DNA from 2 places in the Sphingomonas sp. Leaf37 genome. Region 1 is predicted to be linked to the other one. Evidence: riboswitches for the same ligand, from Rfam matches in the RefSeq annotation. Region 1 holds a riboswitch; the other holds the start of a gene.
What was found. A riboswitch is a leader RNA that binds a small molecule or an ion and turns the genes downstream of it on or off. The one in region 1 is predicted to bind glycine.
Positions count from the first base shown of each region.

Region 2: linked by a shared signal. The riboswitch ahead of gcvT (glycine cleavage system aminomethyltransferase GcvT) and the one ahead of LRA87_RS17960 (L-serine ammonia-lyase) in region 1 are both predicted to bind glycine.

Region 1 covers NZ_CAKLAX010000007.1:55,677-59,079, reverse strand. Annotated here, with positions in the region: partial or broken gene LRA87_RS17965 (IS5 family transposase) at 1-678, opposite strand, end outside; gene LRA87_RS17960 (L-serine ammonia-lyase) at 810-2,219, opposite strand; glycine riboswitch at 2,249-2,329, opposite strand; glycine riboswitch at 2,338-2,426, opposite strand; gene LRA87_RS17955 (hypothetical protein) at 2,490-2,741, opposite strand; gene LRA87_RS17950 (hypothetical protein) at 2,885-3,076, opposite strand.
Region 2 covers NZ_CAKLAX010000001.1:577,728-581,130, reverse strand. Annotated here, with positions in the region: gene gcvH (glycine cleavage system protein GcvH) at 1-315, opposite strand, end outside; gene gcvT (glycine cleavage system aminomethyltransferase GcvT) at 317-1,525, opposite strand; glycine riboswitch at 1,691-1,783, opposite strand; gene LRA87_RS02530 (hypothetical protein) at 2,003-2,638, opposite strand; gene ispH (4-hydroxy-3-methylbut-2-enyl diphosphate reductase) at 2,784-3,403, shown strand, end outside.

The sequences.
Region 1 (3,403 bases):
CGATGTAGGAGTCCGCGGTCTTGTCATAGCGGGTAGCGATGCGGCGCCAGTTCTTGAGTTTGCTGAACAAACGCTCGATGCGGTTGCGCCAGCGATACTTCACCCGGTCGTGCGGTGCGGGGTTGCGGCGGTTGCGCTTGGCAGGGATAACCGCCTCGATCTCGGCGTCGGCCAGTTCCTGGCGGATGGCGTCGGCATCATAGCCCTTGTCGGCCAGCAGAGCATCGATCCGATCCGCGATCATGCGCATCAGCGGGCCGAAGCCCTGGACATCGTGCGTCTGCCCGGGCGTCAGAACGAAGGCGAGTGGGCGGCCCTGGGCATCGCACCTGGCGTGGAGCTTGGTGGTGAACCCACCGCGCGACCGGCCGAGCCCCTCTGCCTGCTGAGCCCCTTTTTTATGCCGACCGCACAATGATGTGCCCGGACGATCGTGCTGTCGATCATGTCGGCGCTGGCATCACGCTCCACCACGCTGGTCAGTGTTTCCAGCATAGCGTCGAACACGCCAGTGGTCGCCCAGCGCCGGTAGCGGCGGAACACGCTGTTCCACTTGCCATACTCGTCCGGCAGCTGCCGCCATTGCGAGCCCGTGCGGGCCATCCACATCATGCCCTCGAAGAACCGCCGATTGTCATGCGCCGGACGACAGCCCCGACCGCGCTCAGTCGGCAGCAACGGCCCGATGAGTTCCCATTCCTCGTCTAGCAGACCAATCCGCTCACCCAACGCCGCCTCCAAAAAGCAGCCTTGAATCAATCAGGAACCAAGCCGTCAACCTTTGTCCACGTGGCCTAGATTTTCTGCCTTCAGCACTCCACCACATTAACTGCCAACCCGCCGAGGCTTGTTTCCTTATACTGCGAGCGCATGTCCTCGCCCGTCTGGCGCATCGTCTCGATCACTGCATCAAGGCTGACGATGTGGCTGCCGTCGCCGCGCAGCGCGAGATAGGCGGCGTTGATCGCCTTCACCGCACCCATCGTATTGCGTTCGATGCAGGGGATCTGCACCAAGCCGCCGATCGGATCGCAGGTGAGGCCGAGGTTGTGCTCCATACCGATCTCCGCGGCATTCTCGATCTGGCGGTTGCTGCCGCCGAGCACTGCGGCGAGCGCACCAGCCGCCATCGAACAGGCGACGCCGACCTCGCCCTGACACCCCATCTCCGCGGCCGAGATCGATGCGCGTTTCTTGTACAGCATACCGATCGCCGCGGCGGTCAGCAGGAAGGTGCGGGCGCCCTCCCCCCTCGCCTCGACCGAAACATCCTTGGCGACCAGTGTCTCGTAGAAGCGCAATACCGCGGGCAGCACGCCTGCCGCTCCGTTGGTGGGCGCGGTCACCACACGGCCGCCGGCGGCATTTTCTTCGTTCACCGCCAGGGCCCACAGGCTGACCCATTCGAATACCTCGGCGGGGTTGCTGCCGGGCACGTCACCGGTCAGCCCCTGCGCGATGGCGTGCGCGCGGCGTCGAACCTTGAGGCCACCGGGCAATATGCCCTCCTGCGCGATACCGCGGTCGATGCAGGCGCTCATCGCGACGCGGACCGCGTCGAGGAAGGCGTCGGTCTCCGCCGGTGCGCGCCACGCCTCTTCGTTCGCGCGGACCATGTCGGCGATCGACAGGCCGCTCGCATCGCCGATCGTGAGCAGGTCGGCACCGGAGGTGAAGGGATAACGGACCGCAACGTTGGTCGCTGCAGCCGGCGCGCCCTTGCGCAGGATCGCGCCGCCTCCGATCGAAAAATAGGTTTCGCCATGCACCGACCCGTCGGCGAACGTCGCGGTGAAGGTCATGCCGTTGGGGTGTTCGGGCAGGAACTGCCGCGGATGAAAGACGATGTCGGTCTCGGTGAAGGCGATATCGTGACTGCCGGCGAGGGGCAGCTGCCGGCGTTCGCGGATACCCGCCAGAATGCCGGTTGCAGCGTCGGGATCGAGCCGCTCGGGCTCCCAGCCCGCCAGACCGAGGATCGTGGCGGTGTCGGTCGCATGACCGCGCCCGGTCAGTGCCAGGCTACCATAGAGGTCGCAGGTGACGCGTTGCGGACGTGCCCCCTGCCCCAGCGTACGCTGCGCGAAGTCGAACGCGGCCCGCATCGGCCCGACGGTGTGCGAGCTCGACGGGCCGATGCCGATCGTGAACAGTTCGGCAACGCTGATCGGACGATCGACATTGCGGTCGAGCGGGGTGGTGACGGGTTGGCTGCGCATGCGGTCCTTCCGCCGGTGTCACCGGCCTGCATGCCCCATCTGTCCCTTGCGCCTGAGATCGTTATCCCGTCGGCGGACGCCGGATGGCGTCACTCTCCAGATGTCCAGCCAGTGTCCTGGCGTCGACATGGTCCTTTGGCCTGAGAGTTTCCGGGGCGGTTGCTCCTTCGGCGCCGGGTGTCGCCCGGTCTCTCCCATATCAATGGCCGGTTGTCCTTCAGTCGTCATCCGGGGTCAAGGCCACATTTCCAACGGTTTATGACGACAACCCTACATGTCAACACAATGACATGTAGGGTTGTCGGCTAAGCGGAGCCGATATGCCGTCAGCGCCCAGGGATAACCGTATTCCAGTTCTTGTCCCGTCACGATCAGCGTACCGTCCGCTGTCAGCGCCATCTCGCCACCCCCGGTGACGCTCCAGACCGGCATGTGCGTGCTCCCCTGAACAGGGATGGCGTAGATGGCCTTGGTGGTGCTGACGAAGACGAGGTTGATGGTCAGGATCGTATTGCCGATCATGTGCTCCTCGATGGAAGGCGCCTAGCCCACAGCAGGCGTCCCGTCGCTTCGTCCAGCACGTTGAGCTCACCTGGATTGCTGCGCGACAGGTAGCTCCGCCCTCTCCCCACCGCCGGCGCGGTCGAATAGGTGTTGGCGCTACGTCAGACGTACGCCATATTGGTAATCGACCAGTTGACCAGCATCGAGGGCATCGAGGCGCTGCGCTGGCTGGAATAGGCCATGACGTTGCCCATGGAGCCCAGGATCGGGGCACCATAATAGCTGTAGAAGCTGTTCTGGAAGAAGGGATCGATCAGGCTGGCGCGGATGTTGCCGGTCCACCGGTCGATCATCTCGAGCGCCTTGCCCGAATAATAAGAGACGGTGCCGTCATCGACCGCGGGCGTCTCGCCGTCCCAGATGCTCCCCTTGGTCTCCGTCCCCAGGCGGTACGGGTGGTATAGCCGAAGCCATAGACGACGCTGCCGTGATAGCCCGCTGACATGTACAGGCCATCCTGTACGGAACCGGCCGGAGGAACGTCGACCATTGTGCCCCGAACAGCGACTGTGGCGGGGCATATTCGCCGGTGACCGCATCGATAGACAAGACGGCGGGCGGACTGAAATAGGTCGCTGCGCCGATCGTATAGGACCAGCGCTGCTCGCCGGAACTGGTTG
Region 2 (3,403 bases), on a different contig from region 1:
GGACGGATCGCTGAGCGTGATCTTGAAGAACCAGCCCTCGCCCTCGGCGTCGGAGTTCACCAGCGAAGGATCGTCGACCAGCGCCGCATTGCCCTCCAGGACATTGCCCGACACCGGCGAATAGACGTCGGACGCCGCCTTGACCGATTCGACCACCGCGGCCTCATCGCCCTTGCCCAGCTGCTTGCCGTCCTCCGGCACGTCTACGAACACGATGTCGCCCAACTGGCTCTGTGCGTATTCGGAGATGCCGACGGTGCCGACGTCGCCGTCGACATCGACCCATTCGTGATCTTCGGTAAAGTAACGGCTCATCTCACTTGCCTCCTGCACGGACGTAGCGGTGGGGAACGAACGGCATCGGGGTCACCGTCGCCTCGTGGATCTTGCCGCGCTGGACCAGCCGCACGGACGTGCCGGCGGTGGCGAGCGCGGTCGGAACGTAGGCCATCGCGATCGGCGCGCCGACGCTGGGGGCGAAACCGCCGCTGGTGACGCGACCCATCACTGCGCCGTCCGCATCGACGACGCTTGCGCCCTCGCGCACCGGCTGACGCCCCGCGACCGACAGCCCGACGCGCTTGACGGCAGGGCCATCCTCACGCTCGGCGAGGATGCGCGCGGCACCGGCGAAATCGGCGGCCTCGCGCCGACGCTTCGACAATGCGAAGCCCAGGTCCGCCATTACCGGCGTCGTCTCGGGATCGAGATCATGGCCATACAGCGGCAGACCAGCTTCGAGCCGCAGCGAATCGCGCGCGCCAAGGCCGATCGGCTTCACCTCGGGTTCGGCACAGATCGCATCGGCGAAGCCGGCGGCGGCTTCGGCAGGAATCGAAATCTCGACCCCGTCCTCGCCCGTATAACCCGACCGGCTGATCCACAGCGCATGGCCGTTCCACTCGAACGCGCCCGCGGTCATGAACACGAGATCGGCAACTCCGGGGATCAGCCGCGCGACCGCCGCGACCGCCTTGGGTCCCTGCACCGCGAGCAGCGCCTGATCTTCCATCAGGTTCATCGTGATATCGTCGGGCAGCACGTCGAGCAGGTATGACAAATCGTCATATTTGGTCGCGCCGTTGACGACGACATAATAGCTCGCCTCGCCGAACGGATGCGCGCCCTCTTCCGGCAACCGCGTCGCCATCAGGTCGTCGAGGATACCACCCTCGTCGTTCAGCAGCAGCGAATAGCGGATCTTCGTCGCGGCCAGCCCGCTGATATCGCCCGGCAACACCGCTTCCAGCGCCCTGGCAACGCCCGCCGCGTCAAGTCCGTCACCGGTCAGGCCGACCTGCCCCATATGACTGACGTCGAACAATCCCGCCGATTCGCGTGTCCACAGATGCTCGGCCATGATGCCGTCATACTGGACGGGCATTTCATAGCCGGCGAACGGCACCATCCGGCCACCGCGGGCGCGGTGCCAGGCGTCGAGCGGCAGTTGCAGGATGGCAGGCTCATCGCCTTCATCAAGGCCGTCGAGCGGATCGGGCAAGGTGTCTGGCAGCGTTTCGCTCATCAACCGTCTCCATAAAAGGCACGCGACCGAATAGCAGCCGCGGGCTCCATTCGATCCGTCATACCCCCTCTGTCACGGTAACCTGAGAGCTTTGACCCTGCGCGCGATTGCACCGGGCTTACCCCTTCGGTGGCTCCTCGAAGGAACGCTTTCCAGAGTGTCGATGAGGCCCGCGCGGTCCGTTGTGCCTGAGAGATTCCGGGGTGGTTGCTCCTTCGGCGGCCTCCTCGTGAAAAGGCTCTCTCCCGCGCGTGCCCATGCCGGTTGCCCGGCATCGACGGGCCAAGCTGTGGCGGCGCGAGGGGGGTTAGTCAATCGAGAAAGCAGCCCCGCGACCCGTCATCCCGGCGAACGCCGGAACCCATGGACGCACACGGCTGATGGCAGTGCACGTACCGCGCCTGCATCCCCGCCATTGGTCCCGGCGTTCGCCGGGATGACGGATCATGGACCGAAAGCCGACCCCCCGGCCCAGCGTCAACGCTGTGCGTTATACTTTAGCTGTTCGTCGGTCAGCTGGAACCCCACCAGCGCCTCGAACGTCGCGCGCAGCACCGCGGATCGCACCTCGGGCCGTGCCAGCGGATCGGTCGCGGCATCCTCGTCACCCGCCTTGCGCTTGCGGGTCAGCTGCTCGCGCACCTCCTCCGGCAACGTCGCCGCACTGCGCGCGATCTGCGTCGAGGCCGTGCCGCTTGCCTGCGCGCGCGCCTGCCCGGCATCGAAGTGGATCGCGATCTGTCCCTTGCGCTTCGCCGTCACCGCGCTGCCGCCACGCACGATCGCGATATAGTAAGGCAGCACGACATCGCGCGGGGCGTCGGTACGGGTGCGGCGGGCGAGCACGTCGAACGTCACCGCGGTCGCGATCTGGTCGCCGGCATCGTTGCACGCGCCGCGCACGTTGGTCATGCTGGCCACCACGTCGATCGCGCTCGCGTCCTGGCTGGTGACAGGGTCGAACAACGTAATGTCGCCGGTTCCCGCCGCAACACCTACGGTCGGGCAGGCGGAGCGCACGGCGGTGATGCCGCCTTCCACGATCTCGCCCTTGCCGGCGCATCCGGAGAGGATCAGGCCGAGGGCGGTGAGGCCGAGAAGCGGAGTTTTCACGGAGACGCGTACCTTTGTCGAACGGGCATGGTGCGTCGCCGGACAGCCCCGGCGGTGCGGCGCGCACCATAGGAACCGCCTTTAGCGGGTGCAAGCAATCGCGTACTTCCGCGCGTTGACCCAATCGCGTAGGAAAGGCCGCATCATGGCTTCTCTTCCAAGCGTGGCCGGCGGCAAGCCGGCCCTCGAGCTGCTGATCGCAGCACCCCGCGGCTTTTGCGCCGGCGTCGATCGCGCGATCCGCATCGTCGAACTCGCGATCGAAAAGCACGGCGCTCCCGTCTATGTCCGGCACGAGATCGTCCACAACAAGTTCGTCGTCGACACGCTGAAGGCGCAGGGCGCGATCTTCGTCGAGGAACTGGATCAGGTGCCCGACGGCGCCCCCGTCGTCTTCTCTGCACACGGCGTACCGAAGTCGGTGCCCGCAGCGGCGCAGAACCGCGGCCTCGACTATCTCGACGCTACCTGCCCCTTGGTATCGAAGGTGCACCGTCAGGCCGAGCGCCTTGTCGCCGCGGGACGCCACATCGTCTTCATCGGTCACGAAGGACACCCCGAGGTTGTCGGCACCTTCGGCCAGGTGCCCGAGGGCGCGATGTCGCTGATCGAGACCGTCGCCGACGCCGAAGCCTTCACGCCGCCCGATCCCGACAACCTAGCCTTCCTGACCCAGACGACGCTGTCGGTCGACGACACCGCTGCGGTCGTCGCAACGTTGCAGCGCCGCTTTCCCAACATGCAGCCGCCGCGTGGCGAAGACAT